Regions from separate parts of the Dactylosporangium thailandense genome, predicted to be linked through region 1. Evidence: riboswitches for the same ligand, from Rfam matches in the RefSeq annotation. Region 1 holds a riboswitch; the other holds the start of a gene.

The links. Region 1 has a riboswitch for cobalamin ahead of AC6JBM_RS03980 (ribonucleoside-diphosphate reductase subunit alpha). Riboswitches for the same ligand answer to the same signal wherever they lie in the genome.
Region 2: linked by a shared signal. The riboswitch ahead of cobN (cobaltochelatase subunit CobN) and the one ahead of AC6JBM_RS03980 (ribonucleoside-diphosphate reductase subunit alpha) in region 1 are both predicted to bind cobalamin.

Annotation. Positions count from the first base shown of each region.
Region 1 is NZ_AP029195.1:936,855-945,684, reverse strand. It holds gene AC6JBM_RS04000 (VOC family protein) at 1-575, opposite strand, end outside; gene AC6JBM_RS03995 (phosphotransferase) at 716-1,639, opposite strand; gene AC6JBM_RS03990 (RCC1 domain-containing protein) at 1,768-3,009, opposite strand; gene AC6JBM_RS03985 (ribonucleotide-diphosphate reductase subunit beta) at 3,221-4,198, opposite strand; gene AC6JBM_RS03980 (ribonucleoside-diphosphate reductase subunit alpha) at 4,216-6,564, opposite strand; cobalamin riboswitch at 6,683-6,893, opposite strand; gene AC6JBM_RS03975 (hypothetical protein) at 6,983-7,717, opposite strand; gene AC6JBM_RS03970 (ABC transporter ATP-binding protein) at 7,714-8,460, opposite strand; gene AC6JBM_RS03965 (dipeptide/oligopeptide/nickel ABC transporter permease/ATP-binding protein) at 8,447-8,830, opposite strand, start outside.
Region 2 is NZ_AP029195.1:7,034,168-7,042,997, reverse strand. It holds gene AC6JBM_RS31140 (alpha/beta fold hydrolase) at 1-89, shown strand, start outside; gene AC6JBM_RS31135 (DODA-type extradiol aromatic ring-opening family dioxygenase) at 175-1,107, shown strand; partial or broken gene AC6JBM_RS31130 (acetaldehyde dehydrogenase (acetylating)) at 1,185-1,379, shown strand; partial or broken gene AC6JBM_RS31125 (4-hydroxy-2-oxovalerate aldolase) at 1,506-1,661, shown strand; gene AC6JBM_RS31120 (hypothetical protein) at 1,707-2,081, opposite strand; gene AC6JBM_RS31115 (precorrin-2 C(20)-methyltransferase) at 2,177-3,688, opposite strand; gene AC6JBM_RS31110 (precorrin-8X methylmutase) at 3,685-4,305, opposite strand; gene AC6JBM_RS31105 (ferredoxin-like domain-containing protein) at 4,302-5,357, opposite strand; cobalamin riboswitch at 5,394-5,529, shown strand; partial or broken gene cobN (cobaltochelatase subunit CobN) at 5,567-8,830, shown strand, end outside.

The DNA.
Region 1 (8,830 bases):
TCGCCGTGCTCGGTGCAGCCCCAGACCGAGTCGCCCCAGGAATCGGTGAGTTTGACCTGGGCGGCGGCACCGCACGGGGCCCCACCGGCCTGGCCGACCTGGCAGCGCTCCGGGGCACCCCCGCGCTGGCTGACGGCCTCCGCCGCGCGCTGGATGAGCCCGAACTTGGCCTCGGCGCCGGTGGCCGCCTGGCGATCGGCCTCAGGAACGGCGGTGCGCTGGCCGAGGAGCACGACGTTGCCGTCCGGATCCTGCACGCGGGCCTCGCCGCCGGGAGCGTGGTCCGGGTAGCCGATGCGCTCGGCCGGATGGCCGGCGTCGGCGAGGCTCTGGAGGGTCCTCTCGAGGTTGTCGACGTAGAAGTACACCAGCAGCGGCAGCTCGACGGTGATCAGCCGCGGCTGGACGGCGGCCAGGAGGATGGCGAGCTCGCCGCTGCGCATGTGGCGCCAGCTGGCGGCCGCGTCTGCGCCGGAGCGCAGGACGGACCAGCCCAGCGACGTATAGAACGCCTGGGATCGCTCGATGTCGGCGACGTACAGCACCGGCACCGACGCCTCAACCGTTGGCAGCACGGCCGAGACTGTACAGCCCGCCGCCGGCAACCGCCGAGCCGTCCGGCCGCCGTGATCCAACCGATATGTATTTGTCGGCCGGCAACGATACCGTGCCGCCGCTGGCGCATGCTGCGACACGCCCCGCTCACGCGGCCGGACTACTCGTGGAATCGGGTCCGGCGCTCGCGCAGGACCCGATCGAGTGCCGCCCGGCCCGCCGGACCCCAGGCCGGCTTGCCGCCGGGCAGCCCGCGGTCCCCGTTCTGGCCCATCAGCATCAGGAAGAGGCTCTTCACGACGGCCAGCCCGCGGGCGCGCCGGACCGACGCCTCGTCAGCCTCCGCGTACGCGGCGAAGAAGCGCGCGGCCGCGCCCGCCGGCAGCAGGACCCAGGCGGCCGCCAGGTCCGACGCCGGGTCGCCGGCGAACAGTTCGCCGAAGTCGACCACGCCCGCCAGCGTCCCGTCCGCGACGACGACGTTCGCGGGATGCAGGTCGCCGTGCACCCACACCGGCGGACCCGCCCACGCGGGGGCCGCGACGGCGTCGTCCCAGACGGCCCGGACGTCGGCGGCGTCGGAACCGATCGCGTCGGCGTCCACGGCGTGGAAGAACCGCTCGAAGCCGTCCGTGCAGTCCTTGGGGTGCGCGCCGCGGCCCGGGTCGGCCGGTGCGTCGGCGGGCGCCGCCACGTGCAGCGCCCGGAGGAACGCCGCCAGGGTGCCGGCCGCGTGCTCGCCGCGGGTGATCGACCCGTGGTCCAGCGGCAGGCCCGGAACCCACGTCATGACCGTCCACATCTTGGGACAGCGCTCGGAGGGTGTACCACTGCGCACCGGGACGGGGATCGGCAGCGGCAGGCGCGGGGCGAGCAGCGGCAGCCACCGGCGCTCCTTGAGCTGGCGATCGGGGTCGGTGTCCATGCGCTGGATCCGCACGGCCAGTTCGTCGCCGAGGCGCCACATCTGGTTGCCCCAGCCGCCGTCCACCTCGCGGAGGGGCAGCTCGGCCAGGTCCGGATGCTGGTCCCGCAGCAGGTCGCGGATGAGGCCCGCGGAGAACTCGGTCTCGGTCCCGGTCATGCGGAGTAACCGTACCGGGTTCGACCACGGCCACGCTGTCCGCCGACCCTTTCAGGTCCGCCACGAATACACGAACGCCTCGCCCGGGCCGATGGGCCCGGGCGAGGCGGGTGTTGCGTGCGTGCGGGTCAGACCGCCGGTACGGTGACCGCCAGGACGTCCCAGTTCGCCGCGGCGACGCTGACGATGGCGCGGCCCGGCACGCTGACCACGGTCGGGCTCACCAGCATGGTGGTCGTGCCGGTCCCGGCCATGCCGAACATGTTGCAGCCCCAGACCAGCATCGATCCGTCGGCCCGCACCGCGTACGTGACCGGCGCGTTGTCGTTCTCCACGTCGACGATCTTCGGCTCACCGGCCGGGCGGACCAGCTCCGTCGGCACCGCCACGCCGCCCGACACGCCGAGCGGGGTGAGCTGGTACTGCGTGTTGTCCCCCCACAGGTACAGCCGGCCGTCCCCGGTCAGCGCGGACATCGCCGAAATGCCGGCCGAGATGTCCACCACGTCGCTGCCCGGGCCGAGATCGGTGACCTGCACCGGCACGTACGCCGAGGTCGTCGAGTTCAGCGGGCCGTACGGCCGGCCGAGCGCACGCGCCTCGCCGCCGCAGGAGAGCACCGCACCGTCGCCGCGCCGGAACAGGGCCACGCCGCCGGCGACCGCGATCTGCCGGATGTCGCTGAGCCCCGCCACCGGCGTCGCGAACGGCGTCGTGCCCGCCAGCGCGCCGTCGCACTTCACCGCGCCCCAGGCGGTGACGGTGCCGTCGGCCATCAGCGCGTACGTCGCCTCGACGCCCGACTCGACGTCCACCGCGCCGGTCAGCGGCAGGCCCGGCGCGGTCAGCACCCGCTCCGGATACGCCCGGACGCTGCCCGTCGAGCCGTCGCCGAGCTGCCGGTTCACGTTCGAGCCCCAGGCGACCACCGTGCCGTCGGCCAGCACCGCCGCGATGGCGCTTTCCATGTGTACCGCGACGTCGACGACATCCGTGAGCGTGCCCACGCCGCCGATGCCGAGCACCGGCGCCGCGGGGCGCGTGCTCGCGATCGTGGAACCGTTGCCGAGGGCGGAGTTGAGGTTGTACCCCCAGGACAGCAACCGCCCGTCGGCCAGCCGGGCGTAGCCCGCTCGGCCGCCGCTCTGCAGCTGCACGACGTCGCCCGGCAGGGCCGCCCGCTGTGGACTGTTGTACTGCGCCGCCCCCGTACCGGCACCGGCCTGGCCGAAGGTGTTGGCGCCCCAGCCGTACGCGACACCCGGCTCGGAGCCGCCGGCCGCGTAGCCCGGCGCCGCGCCGAAGGCCAGCGACGAACCGACCGCGACGACGGCACCGGCGACGCCGATCAGCGCCTTGGACCTCATCATGTTCCCCACATCCTGTCCGGAAAAGATTGATCATTGGCGATTGCGTCTGACAGGAAGCAGGTTGCGGGCCGCCTCTTGGAGCTGACTTGTCCCCCGCCCAAGGCTGACTTGGAACACAGCGTCACTTCCGCGACACTCCAGAAGCCGGGCGGCGGTCCATAGTGGATCGTGATGAGCGCCGGGCTCCTGCGACGGGCTACGGCGCCGCGAATCAGAAGTCGTCGTCGAAGGAAACGGTGCCGGTGACGCCGACCTGGTAGGCCGAGACGCGGCGCTCGAAGAAGTTCGACAGCTCCTGCACGTCCTGCAGTTCCATGAAGGCGAAGGGGTTGCGGCTGCCGTACAGCGGCCCGATCCCCAGCAGCGCGAGCCGCCGGTCGGCGACGTGCTGCAGGTACTCGCGCATGTCGGCCAGGGACATGCCCGAGACACCCTGCCCGAGCAGGTCCGCGGCGAACTGGACCTCGCACTCGACGGCCTCGGCGAGCATGTCGCGCACCTGCGCCGCCATCGTGTCGTCGAACAGGTCCGGCTCCTCCGAGCGGACGGTCTGCACCACGTCGAAGGCGAACGCCATGTGCATGGACTCGTCGCGGAACACCCAGTTGGTGCCCGAGGCGAGGCCGTGCAGCAGGCCGCGGGAGCGCAGGTAGTACACGTAGGCGAAGGCGCCGTAGAAGAACAGGCCCTCGATGCACGCCGCGAAGCAGATCAGGTTGAGCAGGAACGCCCGGCGGTCGTCGCGGGTCTTGAGCTCCCGCAGCTCGCCGAGGGAGTCGATCCAGCGGAAGCAGAACTCGGCCTTGCGGGCGATCGACGGGATGTTCTCCACCGCCGCGAACGCCGCGAACCGCTCGGCCTCGTCGGGCACGTAGGTGTCGAGCAGGTTCAGGTAGAACTGGACGTGCACGGCCTCCTCGAACAGCTGCCGGGACAGGTACAGCCTTCCCTCGGGCGAGTTCACGTGCTGGTACAGGTTCAGGACGAGGTTGTTGGCGACGATCGTGTCACCGGTGGCGAAGAAGGCGACCAGACGCGAGACCAGGTGCCGCTCGGCCGGGGTGAGCCTGGCCAGGTCGGGCAGGTCGCTGTGCAGGTCCACCTCCTCGACGGTCCACGTGTTCTTGATGGCGTCCTTGTACCGGTCGAAGAAGTGCGGGTACCGCATGGGCCGCAGCGTCAGGTTCATGCCGGGGTCGAGGAGGCTCACTGGCACGCCTCGCACGACTCGGGGTTCTCCAGCGAGCACGCGACCGCCTCGGCGGCGGGCGCGATGATCGACACCGTCGCCTGCTGGATTCGGGTGGCCGGCCGGGATCGCAGGTAGTACGTCGTCTTCAGGCCGGACTTCCACGCGTGCAGGTACATCGAGGACAGCTTCCCGATCGTGGGCGCGCTCATGAACAGGTTCAGCGACTGCGACTGGTCGATGAAGGGCGCCCGGGCCGCGGCGAGATCGATGAGCGAGCGCTGCGGCAGCTCCCACGCCGTGCGGTACAGCTCCCGCACGTCCGCCGGCAGCTCCCCGAGGTCCTGCACGGAGCCCTCGGCCCGCTTGATCCGCTCCCGGATCGGCGCCGTCCACAGCGCGCGGGCCTTGAGCTCCCGGACCAGGTACGAGTTGATCTGCAGGAACTCCCCCGACATCGTCTCGCGCTTGAACAGGTTGGACACCTGCGGCTCGATGCACTCGTAGCAGCCCGCGATCGAGGCGATGGTCGCGGTCGGCGCGATCGCGATGAGCAGCGAGTTGCGCAGGCCGTGTTCGGCGATCTGTGTGCGCAACGCCGCCCAGCGCTCGCCGTCCGTGCTCATGCCCCAGAGGTCCGGGTGCAGCACGCCGGACGCCGCGCGGGTCTCGGCGTACGCCGGGTGCGGGCCGAACCGCGCGGCCAGTTCCGCGGACGTCTCCAGCGCGGTGAGGAAGATTTCTTCCTGCACCCTTGTGGACAACTCGCGCGCGGCCGCGGAGTCGAACGGTAGCTTCAGCGCGAAGAAGGCGTCCTGCAGGCCCATCAGGCCGAGACCGACCGGCCGCCACCGCGGGTTCGACGCGCCCGCCTGCTGCGAGGGGTAGTAGTTGATGTCGATGACGCGATCGAGGAACACCACGGCGGTGCGGACCGTCTCACGCAGCCGCTCCCAGTCGACGCCGGCGGCGCTCACGTGCGCGCCGAGGTTGATCGAGCCGAGGTTGCACACGGCGGTCTCGCCGTCGCTGTTGACCTCGACGATCTCGGTGCACAGGTTGGACAGGTGGATGGTGTTACCCGGCGCCCCCGTCTGATTCGACAGCGCGTTGGAGCGGTCCTTGAACGTCATCCAGCCGTTGCCGGTCTGCGCGAGGGTGCGCATCATCTTCCCGTAGAGCTCGCGGGCCTTCACCGTGCGCACGGCGCGCTTCTCCGCGGCCCGGTAGGCCTCGTCGAAGTCGGCGCCGAACAGGTCCGGCAGCTCGGGCGCGTCGGACGGGTCGACCAGCGACCAGTCGGCGTCGGCCTCGACCCGGCGCATGAACTCGTCCGGCAGCCAGTTGGCCAGGTTGAGGTTGTGCGTGCGGCGGGCCTCCTCGCCGGTGTTGTCCCGCAGCTCGAGGAACTCCTCGATGTCCGGGTGCCACGGCTCCAGATACACGCACGCCGCGCCCTTGCGCCGCCCGCCCTGGTTCACCGCGGCGACACCCGCGTCCAGCGTCTTCAGGAAGGGCACGATCCCGTTGGATTTCCCGTTGGTACCGCGAATCAGCGCGCCCCGCCCGCGCACGCGCGACCAGGAGATGCCGATGCCGCCGGAGAACTTCGAGAGCTTGGCGACCTGGTGATACCGCTCGTAGATCGAGTCGAGCTCGTCCTTCGGCGAGTCCACAAGGAAGCACGAGGACATCTGCGTGTGCCGGGTGCCGGAGTTGAACAGCGTCGGCGAGGACGGCAGGTATGCGAGGGACGACATGAGCCGGTAGAAGCCGATCGCCTCGCCCGGCGTCTGCGAGAGCCCGCAGGCGACGCGGAGCAGCCAGTACTGGGGCGTCTCGACGACGAGGCGGGTCTCGGGGTGGCGCAGCAGGTAGCGGTCGGCGACGGTGCGCAGGCCGAAGTACTCGAAGCGCAGGTCCCCGCCGAGATCGACGGCATCGTCGAGCTTGCGGGCGTTCGCGGCGACGAACGCGGCCGTCTCGTCGCCGATCAGGCCCAGCTGGTGGCCGTAGCGGATCGACTGGCTGAAGCTCGCGACCGCCTGCCCGCGGACCTCCTTGTCCACGAACGCCGCGAGGAGCCGGGCGGCGAGCCTGGAATACTGCGGCTCCTCGCCGATCAGCTCGGCCGCGGTCTGGATCGACAGCCGGTCCAGCTCGGCCGTCGTGGCCCCGTCGTAGAGGCCGCTGATCGTCTTCGTGGCGACCCGCAGCGGGTCGATCTCGTCGAGGTCGGCGACCCACCGCTCGACCGCCTTGACGATCTTGTTGACGTCGACCGGTTCCAGATCACCGTTGCGCTTGCGGACCTGCATCGCGTGCCGCCGCTGCTCCGGCGCGGCCGCGTCCTGCGTGACCGTCATGAGTCCCCCTCGTCACCCGTGGTTGGCGCACAGGGGACGACGCCACGGGGAGACGGCACGCCGTCACCCGCGTTGGCGTCGGCCGTCCCGCGCGGCCTCCGACCACCGCACGCCCGGTTTGGCGCACGGTGCGCTGGCAGGTCTTCGGACTCGCGGGCGCGGCCTCTCAGCCACCTACCGGCCGTCGCTTCCCAGGCCTCGCGGCCCAGTGCTTCGTTGACGGCTTTCGTTCCCACTCACCGCTGCGGGGCAGTCCCGGATTCACACCGGGTTCCCTGTTGCCACGGCCGTCCCGCGGGGGCGGCCGAACCAGCTGCGAGCAACACCATATATGGGAGGCATCGAGAAAGCGAACCACCATATGGTGTGTCGGCGTGTCGCGCGGGTCGCATCACCGTGCGTCACTGCCGACCGGCGGTCACGTGGTCGGGGTGTCCACCATGCGGCGGGCCCGGGCCGCTCGCTCCGGCGCCGGGAGCACGCTGCAGGTGGCGCAGAAGCTGCCGTCGCCGGTCTTGTACATCAGGCAGCAGGTGCGCCGATGGTGTACCTGCCAGCGGCTGTCACCGGCCGCCAGGTCCGCCACCACGCACAGGTCCCGGGTGCGCGGATGCCGGTCGAGCAGCGCGACGGTGTCGGTCACGAAGCGGGCCGGGTCGTCCTGCGTCCAGGAGATGCTGCGCATCGCGGTGGCGATACCGCTGGCGACGTTGCCCCACAGGGTGCGGCGGCCCACGCGGGTGACGCGGTGCCACGCGTCGATCGCCGGGGCGAAGTTCTCGTCCAGCATGCGCTCGACGAGCCAGCCCGTCGTCGTGTCGTCGCGGGGCCGGTCGCCGGCCGCATCACCGGCGAACGCGGCGTTGTCGAGGCGGCCGCCGGCGATGTGGATCCAGGTGCCGGCCGCCGCCGCGTCGACGATGCGGTCCTCGAGGAAGCAGCGGGCGAGGACGGGGCCGGTGACCTGGTTGACGTACTGGCAGAACAGCAGCGACGCGGCCGCGACGAGATGGCCGGTGTCCCGGGCGCGGGCGTGGTCCGCGACCAGCTCGTGCAGCATCGGGCCGGTCAGGACCGTCGCGTGGTGCCAGCCGGGTCCCTCGGGCACCCCGCGGGGTGCGGTGAACCGGGCACCGAGTTGCGGCCTGCTCATGCCGGGCCGTACTTCAGGGTCGGGGTGTCGGCGACGAGGTCGCGGCTGTGCGGGTGGACCGGGTTCGCGAGCAGGTCGGCGGTGGCCGCCTCCTCGGCGATCCGGCCGTGGTGCAGCACGATGACGCGGGTGCACAGCGCGGCGACGGCGACGAGGTCGTGGGAGATGAACAGGTAGCCCAGCCCCTCGGTGCGGTGCAGCTCGGCGAGCAGGTCGCGGATCTGTGCCTGCACCGGCAGGTCGAGTGCGGACAGCGGCTCGTCGAGCACCAGCAGCTTCGGCCGGGGTACCAGGGCGCGGGCGATGCAGACCCGTTGGCACTGGCCGGTGCTCAGCTCGTGCGGGTACCGGTGCCGGAGTGCGGGATCGAGCCCGACCCGCTCGAACAGCTCGGCCGCGGTCCGGCCGCCGGGGAAGTTGCGGGCGGGTTCGCCGACGCTGCGCCCGGCCGTCCACCGTGGATTGAGGGCGGCCCGCGGGTCCTGCTGGACGAGCTGGATGTCGCGGCGCCAGCGGCGCTCCCGGCCGGTGTGCCACAGCGAGCGGCGGATCGGCAGGTCGTTCCAGCGCAGGGTGCCGGTCGTCGGCCGGACCTGTCCCACGACGCACTGACCGACGGTGGTCTTGCCCGCGCCGGATGCGCCGACGAGGGCGACGGTCTCCCCCGCCGCGACCGTGAACGTGACGCCGGCCAGCACCTGCCGCCGGCCGTACACTTTGGACAGTCCGTCAACGCGCAGCATCGACGAGCCTCCGGGTGTACGGGTCGGCGGGTGCGGCGAAGACGTCCGCGGCGCTGCCCTGTTCGACCAGCCGCCCCTCGCGCAGGACGGCGACCCGGTCCGCGACCTGCGACACCAGCCGCAGGTCGTGGGAGATGAACAGCATGCCGATGCCGAGGGTGCGGCGCAGCGCGGCGAGCTCGGTCAGGATGCGGGCCTGGGTGCTCACGTCGAGGGCGGTGGTCGGCTCGTCGCAGATCAGCAGCCGGGGCCGGTTGATGACGGCGATGGCGATGCAGACCCGTTGCCGCATGCCGCCGGAGAGCTGGTGCGGGTACGCCCGCAGCAGCTCCGGGTCGAGCTGGACCCGCTCGAGGGTCTCGGCCGCGCG
Region 2 (8,830 bases), 6.1 Mb from region 1:
ACGCCGGGCACTGGCCGCAGTGGGAGAAGCCGCAGCAGTACCTGCGGGTGCACCGCGAGTTCCTGCGTGACCGCCGGGAACCGTCATGAGCGGTACGGAGCGGAGCGGAGTGGCCGCTCATCAGCAGGCTCAGCCTTCGTCATGGCGCGGCCGGAGCGAAGCGGAGGCCGCGTCATGAGCGAGATCGTGGGACTGGTGGGCATCTCGCACTCGCCGTTCGCCACGATGATGCCGCCGACGGGACCGGACGCGCCCGGGGGCCGGTTCCTCGCCGACGCCGCCCGGGTCGCCCGCGCGGTCGCCGCCCTCGCGCCCGACGCGCTCGTCGTCGTCGGCCCCGACCACTTCCACGCCAACTTCTACGACGCCATGCCCCCGTTCGTGCTCGGGGTCGAGGAGGCCCACGCGTTCGGCGACTTCGGCAGCCGCCGCGGCCGCCTGCCGGTCGCCGAGGAGCTCGCCTGGGCGGTGCGCGACGGGCTCGCGGGCGCGTTCGACGTGGCCCTCTCCTTCGCGCTGACCGTCGACCACGGCATCGTCCAGGGCTACGAGATGCTCCGCGGAACCGCGGACCTCCCGCTCGTGCCGCTGGTCGTCAACACCGCCGCGCCCCCGCTGCCGTCCCTGGCCCGCTGCGTCGGGCTCGGGCGGGCGCTCGGGGCCGCGATCCGCGCCTGCGCCGGCCCGGGCCGGGTGCTGCTCGTCGCGAGCGGCGGCCTGTCGCACTGGCTGCCGTCGAACGACCCCCGCGACCCGGCGGTCCCGGCCGACCGGCGGGCCTCGATGATCCACGGCCGCCGCGACGTCGAGGCGTTCTCGGCCGCCCGCGAGCCCCGCGTCCGGGCCCTGGCCGGGCGCCCCGACGCCCCCGTGAACGCGGCCTGGGACGCCTGGTTCCTCGGCCGCCTCGCGCGCTGCGACGTGGACGCGGTCGTCGGCCTCGGCGACGACGGGCTGGAGCAGGACGCCGGCAGCGGCGGCCACGAGGTGCGCACCTGGCTCATCGGCCTGGCCGCGGCCGGGCGCCCGCTGGTGTGGACGAGCTACGAGCCGGTCCCCGAGTGGATCACCGGCATGGCCATCGGCACGACCTTCGAGGTGAGCTGAGCGTGGACGCGCTGTCCTGCCTGCCGGAGGCGCGGGCCTCCGGCGTCCCCGGCTCGGGCAACATCGGCACCGACCTGATGATCAAGCTGCTGCGCGGCTCCGGGGTGCTCCAGCCGCTGGCCATGGCCGGGATCGACCCGGGTTCCGGCGGGCTCGCGCGGGCCGCGCGGCTCGGGCTGGCCACGACCGCCGGCAGGGTCGAGGGGCTGGCGAAGCTCCCGTGCTTCGGCGACGTCCGGGTGGTGTTCGACGCGACCTCGGCCTCGGCGCACGCGGCGAACCGGCGGCGCTGCGCGGGTACGGCATCCGCGCGCGCCGCCGGGATCGCCGCCGCCCTGGACGCCGCCGGCGTCGACGGCATCGAGGTCGCACACGGCGACGGCCTCGCCGGCACCAGCCTCACCTCGAGCTTTCTGCGCCACGCGGAGCTGGCGGCCGAGCGCTACGGCGCCGACGTGCGCGCGCTGCTGCTGGAGGCGGGCCGACGCGGCCTGGTCGGCGGCCAGGAGGACATGCTGATCGACATCGCCCTCGACCTGGCCGCACGCGCATGAGCCTGGCCGCGGTCCGACGACCGCGGCCAGGCTCCGGGGCTTGCGTCAGTTGGAGGCGACGCCGAGGCCGGCCTGGCCGGTGGTGTCCGGGCCACCGAGGTTGCCGAGGCGGGCGTGCAGGTCGTCGATGTCGCCACCGGTGAACGACGGCGACTCGCCCTCGTCGTAGCCGGCGCTGTACGCCTCGTGGTGACCCTGCTCGAGCGCGGTCGACTCGGCCTGGTGGGTGTCGTGCTCGAACACGCCGAACTGCTGGCCGAAGTCCGTCTCCGAGCCGTTGTCCGCGTGCAGCTGCTCCATCGCGCTGTGGTCCTGGCCGGCCTCGAAGTGGCCGAAGTCGGCGCCCTGGCCGGCGAAGTCCGGCTGCTCGTCGCCGTGGAATCCGGGGTCGAGCTGGCCGCCGTCGTCGTAGTCGCTCATGCTGTCCGTCCTTCGGGAAATGTCGCGGTGGGTGTTCGGCTGAAACGATAGGCGCCCGGCCCCGGCCCGCGTATCCCCAAACCGCGCCACCCCGCTCAGGCGGGGTAGCGCCGCGGCGTCCAGACCACCGGCGGCTCGCCGTCGCGCTCGCGGACCCGCGTCTGGGACGAGCCGATGATGAGCAGCGTGCGCATGTCCACCTCGGAGGGCTCCAGGTCGGCCAGGGCGACCACGCGCACCGACTCCTCCGGGCCGCCCACGTCGCGGCCGATGACCACGGGCGTGCCGGCCGGCCGGTGGGCGAGCAGGAGCGCCTTGGCCGCCTCGACCTGCCACGTGCGCGACTTCGAGCCGGGGTTGTAGACGGCGATCACGAGGTCGGCCCGGGCCGCGGCCTCGAGGCGGCCCGCGATGACGTCCCAGGGCTTGAGGCGGTCCGACAGCGACAGCACGCAGAAGTCGTGGCCCAGCGGGGCGCCGGCGCGGCTGGCCACGGCCTGGGCCGCGGTCAGGCCCGGCAGGACCCGGACGGGGACGTCCTTCCAGCGCGGCTCGGCCGCGACCTCCAGCACCGCGGCGGCCATCGCGAAGACGCCCGGGTCGCCGGAGGAGACGACCGCGACCCGGCGCCCCTCCTTGGCCAGGGCCAGGGCGAACTCGGCGCGCTCGGCCTCGACCCGGTTGTCGGAGGCGTGCCGGCGCTGGCGGGGGTTGCCGGGCACCCGGGCCAGGTACGGCCCGTACCCCACGAGATCGTCCGCGGCGGCGAGCGCGGCCTGGGCCTGCGGCGTGAGCCAGTCGCGGCCGGCCGGGCCGAGGCCGACCACCACCACCTCGCCCGCGGAGCCCGGTGCGGGCCGCTCGGCCAGGGCCGCGGCGGTCTCGTCGTGGACGCGGGACGGCAGCAGGGCGATCGAGAAGTACGGCACCGTCGCCGGGTCCACCCCGGCCAGCGGGGCGACGCGCTCGCCGGCGGTGGTGGCGCGCTCGACGTACCAGGCCTCGTCCAGCCGGCCCGCCCGCTCGAGCGCGTCGCGGACCTTGCCGAAGGTGCGGCCCAGCTTCATCACCGCGGCCGAGTCGGTCGCGGCGAGGCGCTCGGCGAGCGCCTCGGCGGGCAGGGTGCCGGGCAGCACGGTCAGCACCTCGTCCCGCTCGACCAGCGGGCGGCCCAGCACCGCGGAGGCGCCGGCCACGGACGTCACGCCGGGGACGACCTCGGTGCGGTACCGCTGCGACAGCCGCTTGTGCATGTGCATGTAGGAGCCGTAGAACAGCGGGTCGCCCTCGCACAGCACGACCACGTCCCGGCCGGCGTCGAGGTGGACGGCCAGCCGCGCCGCCCACGCGTCGTAGTGCTCCTCGATCACGCCCCGGTAGTCGGGCGTGTCCTCGGTCGTCACCGGGTAGACCAGGGCCTCCTCGACCTGCTCCGGGCGCAGGTAGGGCGCGGCGATCGCGCGGGCGATGCTGCGGCCGTGGCGGGCGCTGTGGTAGGCGACGACGGGCGCGGCCGCGACGAGCCGGGCCGCCTTGACCGTCATCAGCTCCGGGTCCCCGGGGCCGAGGCCCACCCCGTACAGCCGCCCAGTCTCCACCGTGATCATTCCTTCTCGCTCGCGATGGCGTTGACGGCGGCGGCCGTCATCGCGCTGCCGCCCCGGCGGCCGTGCACCACGAGGTGCTCGAGGCCGGACTCGGCCAGGGCCGCCTTCGACTCGGCGGCGCCGATGAACCCCACCGGGATGCCGATCACCGCGGCGGGCGTGCCGGCCCCCTCGGCGACCATCTCCAGCAGCCGGAACAGGGCGGTGGGCGCGTTGCCGACGGCCACGACGGCGCCGTCGATGCGGCCCCGCCACAGCTCGAGCGCGGCCGCGCTGCGCGTGTTGCCCAGGGTCGAGGCCAGCGCCGGTACCGCCGGATCGCGCAGCGTGCACACGACCTCGTTGTCGCGGGGCAGCCGCGCCCGGGTCACCCCCGACGCGACCATCTCGGCGTCGCACAGGATCGGCGCGCCCGACCGCAGCGCGGCGCGCGCGGCCGCGACCACGCCGGGGGAGTAGCCGACGTCGGCGGGGAGGTCGACCATGCCGCAGGCGTGGATCATGCGGACCGTCACCTGGGCGACGTCGGCCGGCAGCCCGGACAGGTCGGCCTCGGCCCGGATGGTCGCGAACGAGCGCCGGTAGATCTCGGCCCCGTCGCGGATGTAGTCGCTCATCCGCGCACGCTGCGCTGGTAGCCCGACGCCGTCGCCAACATCTCCACGTGTCTCCCCTTCGGTGCGCCGCAGCGCCGCTCGCAGCCCACCCAGTGCGCCGGCTCCGAGGAGCCCGCGAGCACCGAGGCCCGGGCGTCCGCGCGAACGTCGGCGAGCGCCTTGGCACACCCCGGGCGGCCCGCGCACGCCGTCACCCCGGCCCACGGCGAGGCCGGGTCCGCGACGAGCCCGGACGCCACAGCTTGCGGCATCGTCGATGTGGGCACGACCACGGTGCGCCATGGCGTGACGATGATCTCTCCGGCCAGCGCCGCGGACTGGGCCGGCGTGAGCAGTCCGAGCGGCACGGCGAGCACGGCGGACGAGCCGTGGATGCCGGGCTCGGGCGGGCCCGACCGGGTGAGCGGAGTGTCCGAGACGGTGGTGCCCAGCCGCGCGGCGACGCGCGCCGGGCCGTCGTCCAGCTCGGCCAGCCGCCAGGCCTGCGAGGACTGCGCGGCGCGCTCGGCCAGGAACGCCTCGGCGGCGCGAACGAGCAGCTCGGGGCCACCGTGCCGCGCGGTGGGGCGACCGGCGAGGGTCAGCCGGGACCCGTGCAGGCCCACGTCGCCGAGCAGCGGCGTCACGTCCCCGCGGCCGTCGTCGACGGTGGCCAGGAACCGGCCCGGCAGCCCCGCGAGGGCCGGCGTGGCGCACAGCAGCGCGTCGAACGCCGCGACCAGGGGGCGCACGGCCGCGCTCAGCGGGCTGGCGACGATGTTGCGGACCCGCTCGTGGGTGGCCGACGGCAGCAGCCCGGCGACGGTGAGCCGGGCCGCGAGCTCGTGCTCGGCCCCCGGCCGCAACGCCCTGACCTGCACGTTTCCGCGAGAGGTGAGCTCCAGTGCCGGATCGCCGAGTTCGGCCGCGGCGGTGCGCAGGACCGTCAGCCCCGCGGCGGTGAGCCGCCCGCCGGGCAGCCGCACGCGCGCCAGCCCGCCGTCGGCGGCCGCGTGGACCTGCACGGCGCCGGGGCACCGGTCGGGGGCGTCGCGTCCGCTGGGAGCCTGCACGCGGCGGATACTACCTGCGCTTGACGGCACACACGCTCGTCCTGAAGAGTTGACGGCGCTGTGCAACGGCGACGTGGAGGAACCCGGTGCGAATCCGGGACGGTCCCGCCACTGTGAACCGGAGAGACGATTTCCGGCAAGCCAGGATACTCTCCGCCGCCGGACCCATCCCACCGTCTTGGGGCGCGGACCCCGAGGGAGGACCCGGCGTGATCCTGCTGTTGTCGACGTCCGACACCGACCTGCTCAGCGCCCGGGCCAGTGGTGCCGCGTGGCGCCTGGCCAACCCCTCGCGCACGGCGGTCGAGGACCTGCCGGGGCTCGCCGAGGGCGCGGAGCTGGTCGTGGTGCGGTTCCTCGGGGGGGTACCGCGACTGGCAGGAGGGCTTCGACGCGCTCCTGGCGACCGGGCTCCCGGTGGTCGTCCTCGGCGGCGAGCAGGCCCCCGACGCCGAGCTCATGAGCCACTCCACGGTCCCGGCCGGCCTCGCCGCGCAGGCCCACGCCTACCTGGCCTTCGGCGGCGCCGCCAACCTCGCCGAGCTGCACCGCTTCCTCTGCGACACCGTCCTGCTCACCGGCCACGGCTTCGCCGCCCCGGTCGAGACCCCAGCGTGGGGCGTGCTGGAGCGCGAGGCCGCGCCGGTGGACGGGCCGACGGTCGCCGTCATCTACTACCGGGCCCACCACGTCGCCGGGAACACCGCGTTCGTCGAGGGCCTCTGCGCCGCGCTGGAGGCTGAAGGTGTACAGCCCCTGCCGGTCTTCGCCGCCTCCCTGCGCACCGCCCCGCCCGAGCTGCTCGACACCCTGCGCCGGGCCGACGCGCTCATCGTGACCGTGCTCGCGGCCGGCGGCACCCGCCCGGCCGACGCGCAGGCCGGCGGCGAGGACGAGGCCTGGGACGTGGGCGCGCTCGCCGCCCTGGACGTGCCGATCCTGCAGGGCCTGTGCCTGACCAGCAGCCGCGAGACGTGGGACGGAAACGACGACGGGCTGTCGCCGCTGGACACCGCGACCCAGGTCGCCATCCCGGAGTTCGACGGGCGGCTCATCACCGTGCCGTTCTCGTTCAAGGAGATCGACGAGGACGGCCTCACCGTCTACGTCGCCGATCCCGAGCGGGCGGGCCGGGTGGCGGGGATCGCCGCGGCCCACGCGCGCCTGCGGGGCCTGGCGAACGCGGACAAGCGGATCGTGGTGATGCTCAGCGCGTACCCGACGAAGCACTCGCGGATCGGCAACGCCGTCGGCCTCGACACACCCGCGAGCGTCGTGCGGCTGCTGGCCGCGCTGGCCGAGCGCGGCTACGACCTCGGCGAGGGCTTCCCGTCCGACGGCGACGCGCTCATCCACGAGCTCATCGCGGCCGGCGGCCAGGACGTCAACTGGCTCACCGAGGAGCAGCTGCGCGGCAACCCGGTGCGGATTCCGGCCGAGCGCTACCGGGCGTTCTTCGAGACGCTGCCGGAGGACCTGCGGGCCGGGATGGAGCAGCACTGGGGCCCGGCCCCGGGCGAGCTGTTCGTGGACCCGGACGACGGCGACATCGTGCTCGCCGCGCTGCGGCGGGGCAACGTCGTGGTGATGGTGCAGCCGCCGCGCGGGTTCGGCGAGAACCCGGTGGCCATCTACCACGACCCGGACCTGCCGCCGTCGCACCACTACCTCGCCGCCTACCGCTGGCTCGCCGACTCCTTCGGCGCCCACGCCGTCGTGCACGTCGGCAAGCACGGCAACCTCGAGTGGCTGCCGGGCAAGACGGTCGGGCTGTCGGCCGGCTGCGGCGCGGACGCGGCCCTGGGCAACCTGCCGCTCATCTACCCGTTCCTCGTCAACGACCCCGGCGAGGGCACCCAGGCCAAGCGCCGCGCCCACGCCACGCTCGTCGACCACCTGGTGCCGCCGATGGCCCGGGCGGACACCTACGGCGACATCGCCCGCCTCGAGCAGCTGCTCGACGAGCACGCGAACATCGCCGCGCTCGACCCGGCCAAGCTGCCGGCGATCCGGGCCCAGATCTGGACCCTCATCCAGGCCGCGAAGCTCGACCACGACCTGGGGCTGGACGACCGGCCGCACGACGCCGAGTTCGACGACTTCCTGCTGCACGTCGACGGCTGGCTGTGCGAGGTCAAGGACGTGCAGATCCGCGACGGCCTGCACGTGCTCGGCCAGGCCCCCTCCGGCGAGGCGCGGATCGACCTGGTGCTGGCCATGCTGCGGGCCCGCCAGATGTGGGGCGGCCAGGTGGCGGCCCTGCCCGGCCTGCGCGAGGCGCTGGGGCACGATGAGTCCACTGTGGATAGGGCCGCGGTCGACGACGTCGAGTCGCGCGCCCGCGCGCTTGTCGCGGCGATGGAGGCTCGCGATTGGGATGTCTCCGGATTGTCGGAGATTTCCGACAATCCGGATGTCGTACGTGTCCTGCGCTTCGCCGCCGAGGAGATCGTGCCGCGCCTGGCCCGCACCACCGACGAGCTGACGATGGTGCTGCACGCGCTCGACGGCGGCTACGTGCCCGCCGGGCCGAGCGGTTCCCCGCTGCGCGGCCTCATCAACGTGCTGCCGACCGGCCGCAACTTCTACTCCGTGGACCCCAAGGCGGTGCCGAGCCGGCTCGCCTGGGAGACCGGGCAGGCCATGGCCGATTCGCTGCTCACGCGGTACCGGGCCGACCACGGCGACTGGCCCCGCTCCGTCGGGCTGTCGATGTGGGGCACCAGCGCCATGCGCACCGCCGGCGACGACATCGCCGAGGCCCTCGCGCTGCTCGGCGTGCGGCCGGTGTGGGACGAGGCGTCGCGGCGGGTCACCCGGCTCGAACGCATCGAGCTCGCGGAGCTGGGCCGGCCGCGCATCGACGTGACCATGCGCATCTCCGGCTTCTTCCGCGACGCCTTCCCGCACGTGGTCGCCCTGCTCGACGACGCCGTCCAGCTCGCGGCCTCGGCCCCGGGGGAGTCGCCGGAGGAGAACTTCGTCAAGGCGCACATCGAGGCCGACGTCGCCGGGCACGGCGACGCGCGCCGGGCCTCGCTGCGCGTGTTCGGCTCCAAGCCGGGCGCCTACGGGGCCGGCATCCTCCCGCTCATCGACAGCCGGAACTGGCGCGACGACCGCGACCTCGCCGAGGTCTACGCGGTCTGGGGCGGCTACGCGTACGGCCGCGGCGTCGACGGCATCGAGGCGCGGGCCGACATGGAGGGCGCGTACAAGCGGATCAGCGTCGCGGTCAAGAACACCGACACGCGCGAGCACGACATCGCGGACTCGGACGACTACTTCCAGTACCACGGCGGCATGGTGGCGACCGTGCGCGCCCTCACCGGGAAGGCACCCGCGGCGTACGTCGGCGACAGCACGAACCCGGACGCCGTGCGCACCCGGACGCTGAGCGAGGAGACCGCGCGGGTGTTCCGGGCCCGGGTCGTCAACCCGCGCTGGCTCGCGGCGATGCGCCGGCACGGCTA